One region of the Romboutsia sp. Marseille-P6047 genome, then DNA from elsewhere that is predicted to be linked to it. Evidence: riboswitches for the same ligand, from Rfam matches in the RefSeq annotation. Region 1 holds a riboswitch; each other region holds the start of a gene.

Region 1 (5,663 bases):
AGATTATACAGTGAATAGAGCTGGATCTTTATTATGTCTATTCTTTACTAAAGGACCTGTAGAAAGTTTTGATGATGCAAAAAAATGCGATATAGATAAGTTTAATTTATACTTCAAAGAAATGCTAGATAGAGGAATACTTACTGGACCTAGCCAATATGAAGCTATGTTTTTATCAAATGCTCATACAGATGAAGATATAGAAAGAACTATATCTGCAAATTATGAAGCTTTAAAAGTATCTCATAACTTATAAGAAAAATACAAAATAAAAAGACTTTTAGCCAGTTTTAATATAATATAAGAGGATATTAGGTTGTAGTGTAGAATATTTACAAAAGTTAAGTATTTTATAAATTTATATCATCTTATGTTTAAATCAGACTAGGCAAAATGAAATTGTTGAAAACCTAGCCTTTTGGCTAGGTTAAATTTTGTAAAAATAGTATATAAGGGAGTGAACAATAAGATGAGTGTATTAGAAAGTACATCAACTTTAGAAAGAGTATTAAAAAGTATAAGACCACTAGATAAAGATGCAATTAAAGCTGCAAGATATAGGCTAGATAGACAAGCAAAACCGCAAGGCAGTTTAGGAAAAATGGAAGATATATGTGAACAACTTGCAGGTATATATAGAAGTAAATTTTATGATACAGATAAAAAGGTTGTAATCGCTTTTGGTTCAGACCATGGAGTATATGAAGAAGGTGTAGCACCAGATCCTCAAGAAATAACTAAACTTCAATTTCCTAACTTTGCAAATGGAACATGTGGTGTAGGCACAATAGCTAAATTTGTTGGAGCAGATGTAGTTGCTGTAGATGTAGGTATAAATACTGACGAAAAAATGGAAGGTGTGTTGGATTATAAAATTAGAAAATGCACATCAAATATGGCAAAAGGACCAGCTATGTCTAGACAAGAAGCAATACGATGTTTAGAAATAGGTATAGAAATGGCTGAAAAAAGTATAGAAAAAGGATATAATGTTATAGGCATTGGAGAAATGGGTATATGTAACACGACTCCAAGTACAGCGATAATATCTGTTATTGGAGATTGTGATCCTGAAGAGATAACAGGAATAGGTGCAGGACTTAAAAGAGAAAGATTAAAGCATAAAGCGGATGTAATTAGAAAAGCAATAGCTCTAAATAATCCAAATCCTAAAGATGGCATAGATATATTAGAAAAAGTTGGTGGGTTTGAAATAGGAGCTATGGCTGGTGTAATATTGGGATGTAGTGCAAATAAAACTCCAGTTGTTATAGATGGATTTATATCATATGCTGCAGCGTTACTTGCATATACTATTAATCCAATAACTAGAGATTATATGATAGGATCACACTTATCTGCAGAACCAGGAACCCAAAAAGCTTTATCTATAATAAAGTTAAGTCCAGTATTAAATATGGATATGAGATTAGGAGAAGGTAGTGGAGCAGCTTTAGCATTTAATATAATAGAAGCATGTACATTTACATATAAGAATATGGTTACATATGATGAAATTGATATGTTAGGTAGATAATACAAATTTAAGGAGAGTTAATATGAGTAAAATTATTTTAGTTACTGGTGGTGCAAGATCAGGTAAAAGTAATTTTGCAGAATCACTATGTAAAGATAGAAATAATAAAACAGCATATATAGCAACATCAATACCATTTGATAATGAGATGAAAGATAGAGTAAAAAAGCATCAAAATAGTAGACCTTCAGAATGGAAAACTTATGAGAAATTTAAAGATATACACTCAATAATCAAAGATATATCTAAAGAGCATGAAACAGTAATATTGGATTGCATAACATTGTTAGTTAACAATTTAATGTTTGACTCTGATATTGATGTAGATAGTGCAGATACTTATGAGATAAATGCTTTAGAATTATATATAAAATCACAAGTTGAAAAATTACTTGAAGAAGTAGAAAAAACGGATTTATATTTTGTAATGGTTACAAATGAAATAGGAATGGGAATTGTTCCTGGAAATAAACTTACTAGAGTATATTCTGATATTGTAGGAAGGGTAAATCAACTTATAGCTAAAAAAAGTGATGAAGTTCATTTTGTAGTTAGTGGTATACCTATGAAGATAAAAGGATAGTTATGAAAAGATTTATTTTAATATTACAATTTATGACCAGAATTCCCATAAATATAAATGTTGGATTTGATGAAGAGTTTCACAAATCTTTATACTATTTTCCATTAGTAGGATTAGTGCTTGGAATATTAGAATTTTTAGTAGGAAAATTGTCTCTTATATTATTTGATCCATTTGTAAGCTCTTTAATAATTACATTAAGTGCAGTGATGCTTACTGGTGGATTACATATAGATGGATTAGGTGATACATTTGATGCACTATATAGTTATAGAGATAAAGAGAAAATGCTAGAAATAATGAAAGATTCAAGGCTTGGAACAAATTCACTTTTATCAGTAATGTTTGTTTTATTATTTAAAATAGGATTTATATATAGTATTATAAATGAAGGATTATTATGGCTTATAATATTTATGCCTGTGCTTGGTAGGCTTGGTGTACTAATCTTAACATATAAAACCGTAACTCCTAGAAAAAATGGATTAGGAAACTTATTCATTGGAAAATGCTCAACAAAAATGTTTTTAACAGCTACATTATACTCAATAGCTATATTAGGGTTAATATCAAAATTAATATTCTCATCAAATAATATATTATTTTTAAGTATATTAATTTCAGTACCAGTAGTTTTTATATTTAATATACTATTTAAAAAACATGTTTATAAGAAAATAGATGGAGTAACTGGAGATATATTAGGATGTAGTATAGAACTATCAGAGCTAACATATTTAATATATATATATATGACTTTAAATTTTGTAGTTTAGCTATATAGAGGAGAATTTATGATAAAATTAATATTAGTAAGACATGCCATTACTGAAGATAACAAGGATAGTAAATTATCTGGACATATAGATAGTGAATTAAGTGAAGAAGGAAAAGCTCAAATTAAAAGACTCATTAATTATCTAAAAGATGAGAATATAGATAAAATATATACAACAACGTCTTCAAGAACAAAACATACTGTAGAACAAATAGCAAAAAATAGAAATTTAGAGATAATAGAAAAAGAAAGATTAAAAGAAATCAGCTTTGGAGATTTTGAAGGAATGAGTTTTAGCAAAATAAAATCTAATTATCCAGATGAATTTCAAAAAATGATAGATTATGGATATGAATATAAATATCCAAATGGAGAAAGTTTGATAGATTCTTATGAAAGAGTAGTAAAAGAAATTAAAAGTATATTAAATGACAATGAAGGTAAGACGATTTTAATATGTTCTCATGGAGGAAGTATTAGAAATATAATTACTTACCTAATATCAAATTCTTATAAGTACCATTGGAACTTTAGGATAGATAATGCTTCAGTTACTATTTTAGAAGTTGACAATGGATTTACTGTAATAAATAGTATGAATAATACTAGTTTCTTAAGATAAATAGATTAATAAGTTATTAAAATCGAATATGAGATTACTTAGGTTCTTATCATCTAGAAGAGATTAAAAGGGAAAAAGGTAAAAGCCTTTGCAGCCCCCGCTACTGTGAAACCGACGAAACTATTATAATAAGCCACTGTCAAATTTGATGGGAAGGTTATAGGAGTAGGATGAAGTTAAGCCAGGAGACCTGCCTAAGATAATTTTACAATAGAGTCTTCGGGGTGAAGCTTTTATTTGATATATTATGAAATAAAAAAAGTCCGAAAACTGGAAAGTTCGGACTTTTTTTAATTTTCTGTAAAATATAAGATTTCTAATAGCCCTATTTTAAATTATAAGAAAAAGGAAGTGAAATAATGGGCAAAAAAATAATGCTGCAAGGTACAGCCTCTAATGTTGGCAAAAGTACTATCGTAACAGGATTATGTAGAGTATTTAAACAAGATGGATATAGTGTAGTTCCATTTAAATCTCAAAACATGGCCTTAAATTCTTTTATAACTAAAGAAGGTCTTGAAATGGGAAGAGCACAAGTTTCACAAGCAGAAGCCTGTGGAATTGAACCAATAGCAGATATGAATCCAATTTTGTTAAAACCTTCAGGAAATCATAAAAGTCAAGTCATAGTCAGAGGTAAAGTAGTTGGAAATATGTCTTCAATTGAATATCACGATTATAAATTACAGCTTATGGATGTGCTAAAAGATACTTTTGAGGAATTAAATAATAAATATGATATTACAGTTATGGAAGGAGCAGGAAGTTGTGCCGAAATAAACTTAAAGTCAAGAGATATATCTAATATGGGCATGGCTAAGATTGCTAATACTCCTGTGATAATAGTTGGAGATATAGATAGAGGTGGAGTATTTGCATCACTTGCAGGCACAATGCTTTTGTTAGATGAAGAAGAAAGAAAAAGAGTAAAAGGTGTAATTATAAATAAATTTAGAGGAAGAAAAGAACTTTTAGAAGATGGTATAAAAATGTTAGAAGACATTATAAAAGTTCCTGTATTAGGTGTACTTCCTTATAATGATATAAAAATTGAAGATGAAGATAGTGTAACAACTAGGTTTAAGAAATCAGTTGGTACAAGAGATATTAATATAGAGATAATAAGGACTCCTCATATGTCAAATTTCACAGACTTCCATATATTTGAAACTCAAGAGGATGTAAGTGTAAGATATGTAGATTATGGAGAATCTTTAGGAAATCCAGATATAGTAATTATACCTGGAAGTAAAAGTACAATAGATGATCTAAAATTCATTAGAGATAATGGATTAGAAGAACAAATAAAATCTCTACATAAAAAAGGTAAATTAATTATTGGTATTTGTGGTGGATATCAAATGCTAGGTAAGAAACTAAAAGATCCGTACCATGTAGAAGGTGAAATAGAAGAATATGATGGAATTGGGCTTTTAGACACAGAAACTATATTTGAGATTCAAAAAACAACAACACAAGTAGAGGCATCTATATGCGAGAATAAAAATGGATATCTAAGAAATCTAGGAAATAAAAAGATAACTGGTTATGAAATACACATGGGAGTTACTAATAGAGGAAGTAGTACAAGCAATTTGAATACTATAACTAAAAAATTAAGTGAAGATGTAAGTTACACTGAAGGAAGTGTTAATGAAGAAGGAAATGTATTTGGAACATATATTCATGGAATATTTGATGAGATAGAATTTACTAGAACTTTACTAAATAATATAAGAGATATGAAAAATTTAGATAAGTTAGATAGTAAGGTAAGTTCATATAAAGAATTTAAGGAAAAAGAATATGATAAATTAGCTGATTTTTTAAGAGAACATTTAGATATAGAAAAGATTTATGAAATAATGAAAGACTAGAAAATATAATAATGGTCAGGTGAAATATATGAAAAAAATATTAATTGCAGGTACTAACAGTGGAGTTGGAAAAACAACAATTTCTCTAGGAATAATGCAAGCACTTACAAAAAGGAATATGAAAGTACAACCATACAAGGTAGGTCCCGATTATATAGATCCATCATATCACACATTTATAACAGGAAGAAATTCAAGAAACTTAGATTCATATATGTTAGATGATGAAAAATTGAAATACATATTAAATGAAGCTTCAAAAGATG
Region 2 (5,663 bases), on a different contig from region 1:
CTATAAATGTCTCTATATTAGGCTTATAATCTGCCTCTTGGTTTGCTTCTAAATAATTTCCTATAACCCCTAGATTCTCTTTTGCTTTATCAAATCCTTCTAGTGATGATTGATTGAAGCTTTGATCATTTGCACCACCTTCTCCAAGAACAATACCAATTTTAAACTCATATGTACTTTCTGCCTCTGCATCATTACTATTTGTTGAATTACATCCTATTACCCCAAAAGTAAAGACTACGCTTAGCATTATTAAAAATAATAATTTCATTTTTTTCTTCATAGTATTCCTCCTAAACCCCAGTTTATATGTTATATTTTACCAAGTGTATATACACTTGTAAATACAAAATATCCCTAGAACTTTGGAGAAATTCTAGGGTACCATCAAATTTGGTTAAGGGTTATTTATTTAATCTATATAAAATAGGTTGAGGGCTAATTAAGGATTTACTATTACTTTAGACTTACTCCAAAACTTATATAACTCTTCTTCAGTCCTAAATAATGGTAAATCTAAGTTATTATGAAGCTTTACTAACCAAGGTAACTCTAAACCTGCTCTTAATATCTTTTTTTCATCATTAAAAACAGTATCTGTTCTACCTTCGCTAATTATTTCACCTTGATTTAAAACATATATATAGTCACAGATTTCATATATTAAATTCATATCATGACTAGAAATAACAATTTTTATACCTTTCTTTTTTAAATTATTTATAATATCAACTATAGCTCTAGTACTAATTGGATCTAATCCTGCAGTTGGCTCATCTAAAAGTACCATTTTATTTTCCATAGCTATAACAGATGCTATAGCTACCCTTTTTTTCTGTCCATAGCTTAAAAAGTGTACAGGTCTATCAATAAGATGTAATCCATTTACTGATTCAAGTGCTTTAGTTATTCTTTCTTTTATGATACTTTCTTTTATACCTAAATTTCGTAAAGCAAATGCTATATCATCATAAACCATAGAGTAAAATATTTGTTTTTCAGGATCTTGAAACACTATCCCTACTTCTTTTCTTAAATCATATAGATACTTTTTGTTATATTTAATAATATCATTTTTAAATAATATAGTTCCTAAATCTGGCTTTAAAATACCCATCATATTCATAAATAATGTGGATTTTCCAGAACCATTGCTACCTATTATCCCTATTATATCTCCTTTATCAAAATCCATATTTATATTTGATAAAGCTAGTTTATCCTTTTCATACTTATAAGTTAAGTTATTTATTTTAAACATACTATTCTCCTACTATATAGAATCTATCATCATATAATTTCATGTCTAACGATATACACATCTCTTCATATCTAATCATCATTCTCTTATATAATAAATTTCCCAAAAGCCCAAAAGACTTATAAGATGTCTTTAGGTTTGTATATCCAAATCTTAACTCCTGAGACTTACGTATATCTGATACTTCTTCTAAAAATATAAATATAAATCTATAAATTAACATTGATAACTCTAAAATTATAGTTGGCATATGTAAACTTTTAAATATAAATAAAAGTTGATTAAATGGTATCGTTAATATTATAAAATAAACACAAGTCAAACATGACATTGCTCTAAATAATATTTGAAGTGATATATTTAGTGATTCTTTAGAAATACCTATATAATTGCTACATATACAAAAGCTTTTAATTAGTAAGTTTGGATCATTAGATATATTTATAAGAGTCGTAGTTATACTCATAATTAAAAATATCATTGGTATCTTCAAGAGCTTTATATAACCCTTTATATCGATTTTAGCAATTCCAACTATTATTACACTCATTAATAAAATAATAAGTGATAAAATAATTAAATTTTTTATTAACATAGATCCTAATAAAAAAATTATACCTACTGCAAATCTTATATTTGGATTTGTATGTATTAATTTATTTGAATAAGCATATTTATCAATTATTATCATATTAATATCTTCCTTCTGTATATATTATAAATAAAAAAAGCCTAACTATTTGGTTAGGCTTTAATCTCATAATAAAATCACCTGATATGTGATTCACCATAATCTTTTCCTCCCCGAAAAAGTTATTTTAAAATATCATAGGCAGGTCTCCTGACTTAGCTTCATTCTACTCCTTCTCCTTCCCATAGTAACTAATACCACAGTGGTTTTTAAAAGTTTCGTCCACCTTACAGTAGCGGGGGCTGTAGAGGAATTTCACCTCTTTCCCTATTAATCTAATTCATGTTAGAACCTATTGATACTTTTTTATTTAATTTACATCTTTGTACTAATATCTATTTCTATATTATAATTTATATTCCTTTTTTATATTTTTAATTTTCTATAATTTTTTTTAAATAATTTGAAACAATATCTGAGAATTTTTCTATGTCTCTAGTATATATAAAATCTTTTCCATAGATTAATTTTTCTGCATCAATTTCATTTTCTTTACCTGTAAATACTCCTAAGACTAAAATTTCATTTTGTCTAGCAATTCTTACTTCTTTAGCAGTATCATTTACAGCTATTTTACCTTTATAAGATATTTCACCTCTTATACTTCGTTCTTTACTTGAACCAAATTTAACATCATTAGGTTTTCCATCACTTAGTACTATTAAAATTTTATTTTCTTCTTCCCTTTCTAATAAACCTTCACATACAGATTTTATAGCAAGACCATCTCTATTGTTACCAGAACAAAAATACTCAAATATATTATCATTTTTATCTATAGAGTCGTTATAATCTCTAAACCTTTTTAAAATTGTATAATCTAAAAAGCTAGAAAATGCGCTAACTCTATTAGGTATACCTGCCAGTGTAAGAGCACTAGAGATTATGTATACTTGTATTGCAACTTGATACTGATTTCTACTTTGTGAACCACTTGAGTCTAACAATATGTCAATTACATATCTTCCTTTTTTGTTTTCTATATTTCTATAAAATATTTTAGTATTATTACTTCTTCCAACCCTCCATGCCCTTTTTGCATCAATAGTCCCGTAATCTGAATAAATTCTATCTGTAATATTTTCTTCTACAAGTATCCTCATTAAATTTTCTTTTAATCTATTTATACTTCTTTTATACACTCTTATATTTTCTCTGTACTTTTTCAAATTATTTTCTTTATGTCTTGTAACATATTTAACTTGAAAAACATTTTTACATTCTGATCTTAAAACTCCTTCTGTAAAATGCACCCTACATCCCTCATGTACATTTCTACAATTTTTAACTTCTATTCTTTTTATTTCACTTTTATTTAAATACGATTTTCCATAGTAATATTCTATTTTATCATAAATTTTATTAGCAATTTCCTCATCGATATATATAACTCTATTAAGTGAACTTTTCTCACTATTAACTTTCCTTTCTCCTATACTTTCAACTAGCATAGAAGAAGATATTGAGTTAAGTTCATTTTCTATAGAATCTTCCTCATCACTATATAATTCATCATACATAAAATCTGAAAATGTATCAAAATCTATATCTACATCTTTGAAGTCTATATCTTGGCTACATTCACTTAATTTTAAATCTTGTTTTATTTCATTAAAATATCTTATATAAAGTTTATCTATATCTTTTAATATTTCTACTAATTCATTACCTAGGTTTATATTTTTAATATCATTTATAATTCTTCTACTTAACCCATCTACAAAAGGATGTTTTCCTATACCTTCTAAAATAAATATATACTTAATTTTTTGTAAAATATCATTTTTATATATTGTATTAAATTCATTAATTATATCTTTATATGCCTTTGATCTTATATCTTCAATTCCAGGCCTATCCTTTATAACCTTAGATTCTACTAAGTTATTTAAAACTACTTGTAATAGAGTTAATAAAGTATCTTTATTATATCCTTTATTAACTCTATTGGGTAAATACTTCTTCACTATATTCCAATCTACATACTTTCTTCTAGCTCCAGCCATAATTCCCAAATATAAATATACATCTTTTGAAGAGTAATTTTTTTCTAAAACTTCAATATGTTCATTATAATTTCCACTTATAGTCCAAGCAATATTATTAACTCTATTATCTAAATCATAATCACTATATACCCATTTCATAGTATCACCTAAATATTACTCATTAAATTTATGTACTTGTTTATTTGAAAATATATCTTCGCTAGTCCATTTTTCTGGTATTCTAGTTCTAATGACATCTCCAACAATTTCTTTTTCATATACATCAAAGCTTTTACTTACCATTCCCATATTGATTGCCTCTAATGGAGAAAGGCCTCTTCTTATGACTTTTAATGATCCTATTAATCCTCTTAAATCTATAGATTTTGTAGATATTTCTCCATTTTGAGATTTTAACTGCAAATCTAAAAATAATCCTATAAATTGATTTAATTTATCCTCATCTGCATCTGGAAATTCATTAGATAAAATTAAGTTTAATTTATCTTCTTTTACAGAAGGTATATCAATTACCATAAACCTAGAAACCAAAGCCTCATTTAATTCTTTAGTCCCTGCATATTCATAGTTCATTGTTCCTATAAATCTTGTTGCTGGATGCAAACTTATTCTTTCATATCCTGGGACATCTATTATTCTTCTATAATCTAATGCTGAATGTAAAACTACTATAGCATCATTTTTTGCCATATTTATTTCATCAAAAATACCAAATCCACCATGAACAGCACACTCATATACTGATCCTCTTCTTAACTTTACTTCATTATCTATAAATGTATCTGTGCCAATTAAAGTTGAACTATCTGTATTTATATTAAAAGATGTATTCCATTGTGGTCTGTTAAATAACTCAGATAGATTGTCTGCTAATAAGTTTTTTCCAGTTGCTTTTGGACCGGATAGAAGTATATTTTCTCCCTCCAAAATAGCCGATATACACATAGATAATATTTCTTTTCCATAAAAATATGTCTTAGATTTACTTACTCTATATTGCAAATCTTTATCTATACTATAATATTTTCTAAAATATAGTATATCATTTATTAAGCTATCACTTATCCCCTGATTCCTTAAATTTTTTATAATATCCATTACTGCAATCCCCCTTAGTAGTTAATAGATTCTATATTAATATTAACATAAAAAAACTACCTAATATTAATACTTTCTTAATAAAAAAAGTTATTAATATTAGGTAGTTTTTTTGTATAATGTAAACTCAAAATTTTTAATTTCTATTAATAAATTTAATTATTTAATATAAATTAAAAGAAGTAAAATCTAAATTTTTATAAAAAAAAAGATTACGTGGCTACGTCTTACTCTCCCGGGAGGTTGCCCTCCGAGTACCATCAGCGCTAAAGAGCTTAACTTCTGTGTTCGGAATGGGAACAGGTGTATCCTCTTTGCTATAATAACCACATAATCTTTATTTGGAGCGGGTGAAGGGGATCGAACCCTCACAGCCGGCTTGGAAGGCCGGAACTCTACCATTGAGCTACACCCGCATATATTTAGAGTTAATACTCTAAAAACTGCATATCATCTATTGATTTATCATTTAATATTTTTAGCAACCGAAATCTACCTTATAAATTCTTTTAATAATGATTTGGTTGGCGATATAAACCTTTAGGTTTATTTTGGTCAAGTCCTCGACCTATTAGTATCGATAAGCTAAATACATTACTGCACT
Region 3 (5,663 bases), on a different contig from region 1:
AAATCCCTCCTTGAGCAAGGTATGTGTTATTATTCTCTATGCTATCTTTTGAAATAACTAATATGTTTAGTTTTTTATCTAAGTTAAGAGCGCAATATAAGCCCGAAACTCCACTACCAACAATCAAAACATCATACTGTAGATTCATTTTTATCACCTGCAAATCTATGCATATTTAGCAAACAATTTAAAGCATTAACTCTTATCTCTTCTTCTATATATATTTCATTTTCCATTTTTAATAAAGTTTCATATATACTTTCTAATGTAGTTTTCTTCATATCTTCACAACATACACTATCTCCAGGTATGTAAAAATTTTTGTTAGGATTTTTTTTTGTTAATTCATGTAGTATTCCCTCTTCTGTTGCAACTATAAAGTCTTTATAATTACTTTTTGTAGCATAATCTATAATTCCCGATGTAGATCCTATATAGTCCGCTATATCTCTGATTTCACTTTGGCACTCTGGATGCACTAATACTTTTGCATTTTTATATCTTATTCTTAACTCTATTATGTCTGATACCTTTATATTGTGATGATACTTACAGTATCCATCCCAAAGAATAAATTCTTTTTCTGGAAATTCCTCTGATATATATTTACCTAAATTTTTATCAGGTACAAATATTACTTGTTTTTCATGAATATTATTTAATATTTTAACTGCGCTTGAAGATGTTACAGCTACATCACAATGTGATTTTACTTCTGCTGTAGAATTTATATAACAAACAACTATAGCATTTGGATATTTTTTTTTAAGTTCTAATATAACTTTTTCATTTGCCATATCAGCCATAGCACATCCGGCATCTATTATAGGCATTAAGACTTTTTTATTTGGAGATAATATTTTTGCACTCTCCCCCATAAATTTGACTCCACAAAACACAATTACTTCTTCATCACAATCTCTTGCTATTTCACTTAAAAAATATGAATCTCCTACATAATCAGCTAAATCTTGTATCTCTGGTGGTTGATAATAATGAGCTAGTATAATAGCATTTCTATCTACCTTTATTTTATTTATTTTCTCTATTAAATCATTTGACATAAATAAATCCCTTAACCTTTCATCTGTATATACACCTGTAAATCCATTGTATCATTTGATATTTTAATCTTCAATATAAACTAATTACTTTATAGAATTATTTTTTTAAGATATTATATATATTAGTTGGGTATAAAATAATATATAATTTTTATATATAAGATATAGGTGATAAAATGCTAAAAAATAAAACTAAAAAAGAATTAATAGAATTCTTTAGAGATGTAAACTATAGTATAGTTAAATATGATAAGAATGATATTATTGCTATCGAAAATTCACCATGTAATAAGGTTGGATTAGTTCTAAGTGGTAATATAGATATAAAAAGAATTTTAACTAGTAACAAAGTAGTTCATCTTTCTTCATTTAGTGTTGGCTATTTATTCGGAGAAATAATTGCATTCTCTGATGCTAACTCTTATCCAGCTACAGTTATTTCATCAACTAATAGCGAGGTAATGTTTATAGATAAATATGATTTTATTTATTTTTGTACTAGCCACCCTAGTTTCTTGAAGTTATTTTTAAATGAATTAACTAATAAGATAATAACTTTAAATAAATCTATAACTGGTTTATCATTTAGCACAATTAAACAAAAACTATGCAACTTTTTAATACAAGAATCTAACATCCAAAAAAGTAATTTTATAAAATTAAACATGACAAAACAAAAGCTTTCTGAATCACTTGGAATTCCTAGACCTTCACTTTCAAGAGAATTAATTAACATGAAAGATGAAGGATTAATAGATTATCAAAAAAACATAATAAAGATACTAGATAGAGAGGCTTTGGAAGATATTCTGATGGACTAACTTAAAACAAAAATAGCTTAATTTTATACTTTATATTTGTATAAAATTAAGCTATTTTTAGCATTCTATCTATAATTGTAAGTCTACATTATAAAGATTCATCCAAGTGTTTATTTGAATTAAATATGCTATAACTTGAGGACCTGTCATTAATTGTCCAAACCAAGGTTGGTTAAATGCTGAACCACCAGTCTGAACTAATTCTTTTACAAATTCTTCATCTATAATTTGATGAATAGGGGAACTTTTATCATCTAATATTCTCTTTAACATCTTACATACTTCTTTTGTGTATATTGGATTATGAGTTTTAGGATAAGGGCTTTTTTTTCTTTCAACGATATTTTCTGGTAATATTCCTTTAGATGCTTCTCTTAACAGTCCTTTTTCTCTTCCATTTAGCAGTTTTATATGCTTAGGCATATTAAATGCATATTCTACTAATCTTTTATCTGCAAAAGGTACTCTACCTTCTAAACTATTATGCATAGTCATTCTATCTTTCCTATTTAATAAAGTTATCATAAACCATTTTAGATTTAAGTATGATAATTCTCTCATTATTGAATCTTCCTTTGATTCTCCATTAAGCTTAGGCACCTTAGCTATACTATCTCTACATGCTTGCTTTACATAATCTTCTATTGGTAACAACTTCAAACTATCATTTAATACATTTTTCCTATAACCAATTGTGGTAGCCCAAGGGAAAATTTCTATAGAATCATATTCTCTAGTATACCAAGGGTACCCTCCAAAAACCTCATCTGCACATTCTCCAGATAAAACAACTGTAGCGTGTTTACTTACCTCTCTTGAAAAAAGGTCTAAGGATGAGTCAATATCTGCCATACCTGGTAAATCAGATGCCATAGTTGCATCTATTAAAGCATGCGCAAGTTCTACATTATCAAGAACTACGTCATGATGATTACTTCCGATATACTCTGCCATAACCTTTACCCAATATGAATCTGAGTTTGGTTGAAAATAACTTTTCTTAAAATATTTTTCATTATCTGTATAGTCTATAGAAAAAGTATTAAGTGTTTCTTTTCCTTGTCTATTGAAAGCATCTGCTGCTACCTTTGATATTATACTAGAATCTAATCCACCAGATAAAAAAGTACACACAGGTACATCACTTACAAGTTGACCCTCTATTGCTTCAATCAATAAATCTCTTACATATTTCTTAGTTTCTTCTAAGTTATGCTCATGTTCTTTAGCTTGAAGCTTCCAATACTCTTTTAATTTTATGCCTGATTTATTAAATCTTAAATAATGTGCTGGTGGAACTTCTCTTATATCTTTAAAAATACCACTATTTAGGATTCTAGCAGGTCCTAGTGATATTAACTCTAAAAATCCATCTCGATCAACAACATGACTAATTAATGGATGAGTTAGTAATGCCTTTTCTTCAGATCCAAAAACTAAGTTCCCATTCTTGTAAGAATAAAATAATGGCTTTACACCAAGTGGGTCTCTTGCTAAAAATAATTCTTGTTTATACTCGTCCCATACTCCAAATGCATAAATTCCATTTATATAATCTAAGCACAATTCACCGAACTCTATATATGCTGTTAAAAGAACTTCTGTATCTGAATATGAATCAAATGTATATCCTCTTTCCTTTAATCTATCTCTAACCTCTTCAGTATTATATAACTCTCCGTTATAGCAAATTGTATATTCTCTATCTCCTATAGTTTTACTCATCGGTTGTAATCCACCTGTTGGATCTACAATCGCTAATCTTTTGTGTCCAATAATAGAGTGTGAATATGTCTTTATACCTTCAGAGTTAGGACCTCTAAATCTTAAGGTTGATATCATATTCTCAACTATATTTGTGTAATCCTTTATATTGTCATTAAGGTTACACCATCCTGATATTCCACACATTAGCCTTCCTCCTTAAACTTAAACTGCATACTTTATTTTATGTATGCTTAGGCTTAATGTTATAGAAAGTATTTTTTTCTTAAATAGTTTTTTTAATATAAATATATAAAATAAAAAAGAACCAATATCTCTCGGTTCTCAAAATATATAATATGTACTTTAAAATATATCTATATAAAAATAACCCTCATATTACATATTCTCTCCCTCCGAAAGATTAATGCTTAATTTTAGGCAGGTCTCCTGACTTTGAACTCAACCTAATAGCTTATCCTTCCCAGTATACACCAGTGGAATTAGAGTCTCCAAACTCTCAAGCGTTCGTCATTCTTACAGTAGCGGGGGCTGTTATGGACTTTCACCATATTCCCTTTTAAGTACTCATTTGTACACCTTAATAATTTATATTTATACTTTAATTATATTTACTATACTTTTATTTTTCAACAGCTAAAATTACTATTTTTTTAAATTATTCATATATTCAAATATTGTTATATTGCCAGCTTCAACTTCCTTATCTACTAAATTAGATAGTGTAACTCCTAATAATCTTATCTGCTTTTTATTATCTTCTAGGTTTTTTAACAGATTATATACATTAATTCTAATATCTTTCTTAGTGTTTATAGGATGCTCTAAACTTATACTTCTAGTTATTTGAGTAAAATCTTCATACTTTATCTTTAATGTAACTGTTTTTCCTAGCTTATCTGAATATTTACATCTATATGCAACATCTTCACATAACTCACTTAATATATTAGTAACCTCTTCTTCATCAATACTTAAGTTTTGGCTTAAAGTAGTCTCTGAACCAATATATTTTCTCTCTCTATAAGGCTCTACGGGTCTATAGTCAATACCCCTAGAAAATTGATAAAATAGATATCCCCTATTTTTAAAAATATTTTCTAGTTCATAAATATTTAATTGCCTTAAATCATATCCATTTTGTATCCCCATATTTTTAAGTATTTTTCCAGTTACTTTTCCTACACCAAAAAATTTATTTATAGGAAGCTTATCTAAGAATTCCTGAGAATCCTCTTGTGTTATAACAGTTAAACCATTAGGTTTTTTATAATCTGATGCAAGCTTAGCTAAAAACTTATTATATGAAACTCCAGCTGATGCTGTTAGATTAGTTTCTTTTAAAATATCATTTTTTATCATTTTAGCTATAGTTGTTGCATACTTTATATTTTTCTTGTTGTTTGTAACATCTAAATATGCCTCATCTAATGATAATGGCTCCACTAAATCTGTATATCTATGAAATATTTCTCTTATTTGATTAGATACTTTACGATACTCATCAAATCTAGGATACACAAATATTGCATAAGGACATCTTTTATAAGCTATTTTAGATGGCATAGCTGAATGTATTCCAAATTTTCTTGCTTCATATGAACATGTTGTAACAACTCCCCTACTTTCTGGAGGTCCACCAACTACTACCGGTTTTCCTTTTAACAACGGATTATCTCTTTGTTCTACAGATGCAAAAAATGCATCCATATCTATATGAATTATTTTTCTATTTTCCATCCAAACTATCACCTCCACTTAAAAATTCAAGTTAATAATTATTATAAAATATTTTTTTTGTATTTTTAAAAGTTTTTCTTGCAAAATCCCTTAAAAACATTTAAAATAAGTATTCCAAGGAACTAAGTATTTATTCCTTATTGATAACCGTAAATTTATTTTTATGTATATTTTTATTTGTATTTTGTATTTTATATTTAAAAAAGACCATTCTACTATTGTAGCATGGTCTGATTTTCTATACTTTTATTTTGTTAGTTAGCGTAATATAAGTTTTGTGATGGATATTCTGGATCACAAGTCACATCTATGC

Evidence for each region. A riboswitch is a leader RNA that binds a small molecule or an ion and turns the genes downstream of it on or off. The one in region 1 is predicted to bind cobalamin.
Region 2: it holds a riboswitch for cobalamin, as region 1 does, so the genes downstream of both, cbiQ (cobalt ECF transporter T component CbiQ) here and EIH23_RS14930 (cobyric acid synthase) in region 1, are expected to answer to the same signal.
Region 3: it holds a riboswitch for cobalamin, as region 1 does, so the genes downstream of both, asnB (asparagine synthase (glutamine-hydrolyzing)) here and EIH23_RS14930 (cobyric acid synthase) in region 1, are expected to answer to the same signal.

Annotation. Positions count from the first base shown of each region.
Region 1 is NZ_UWOT01000020.1:2,838-8,500, forward strand. It holds gene hemL (glutamate-1-semialdehyde 2,1-aminomutase) at 1-256, shown strand, start outside; gene cobT (nicotinate-nucleotide--dimethylbenzimidazole phosphoribosyltransferase) at 470-1,537, shown strand; gene cobU (bifunctional adenosylcobinamide kinase/adenosylcobinamide-phosphate guanylyltransferase) at 1,560-2,120, shown strand; gene cobS (adenosylcobinamide-GDP ribazoletransferase) at 2,123-2,896, shown strand; gene EIH23_RS14925 (histidine phosphatase family protein) at 2,915-3,520, shown strand; cobalamin riboswitch at 3,544-3,732, shown strand; gene EIH23_RS14930 (cobyric acid synthase) at 3,880-5,397, shown strand; gene EIH23_RS14935 (cobyrinate a,c-diamide synthase) at 5,426-5,663, shown strand, end outside.
Region 2 is NZ_UWOT01000004.1:280,631-286,293, forward strand. It holds gene EIH23_RS06305 (BMP family lipoprotein) at 1-283, opposite strand, end outside; gene EIH23_RS06310 (energy-coupling factor ABC transporter ATP-binding protein) at 443-1,261, opposite strand; gene cbiQ (cobalt ECF transporter T component CbiQ) at 1,263-1,952, opposite strand; cobalamin riboswitch at 2,076-2,264, opposite strand; gene EIH23_RS06320 (nitric oxide reductase activation-like protein) at 2,327-4,099, opposite strand; gene EIH23_RS06325 (AAA family ATPase) at 4,115-5,059, opposite strand; rRNA gene rrf (5S ribosomal RNA) at 5,274-5,390, opposite strand; tRNA gene EIH23_RS06335 (tRNA-Gly) at 5,402-5,475, opposite strand; partial or broken rRNA gene EIH23_RS06340 (23S ribosomal RNA) at 5,611-5,663, opposite strand, start outside.
Region 3 is NZ_UWOT01000016.1:38,603-44,265, forward strand. It holds gene EIH23_RS13735 (L-aspartate oxidase) at 1-148, opposite strand, end outside; gene nadA (quinolinate synthase NadA) at 132-1,064, opposite strand; gene EIH23_RS13745 (Crp/Fnr family transcriptional regulator) at 1,241-1,885, shown strand; gene asnB (asparagine synthase (glutamine-hydrolyzing)) at 1,955-3,796, opposite strand; cobalamin riboswitch at 4,013-4,208, opposite strand; gene dinB (DNA polymerase IV) at 4,256-5,350, opposite strand; gene EIH23_RS13760 (DUF1846 domain-containing protein) at 5,605-5,663, opposite strand, start outside.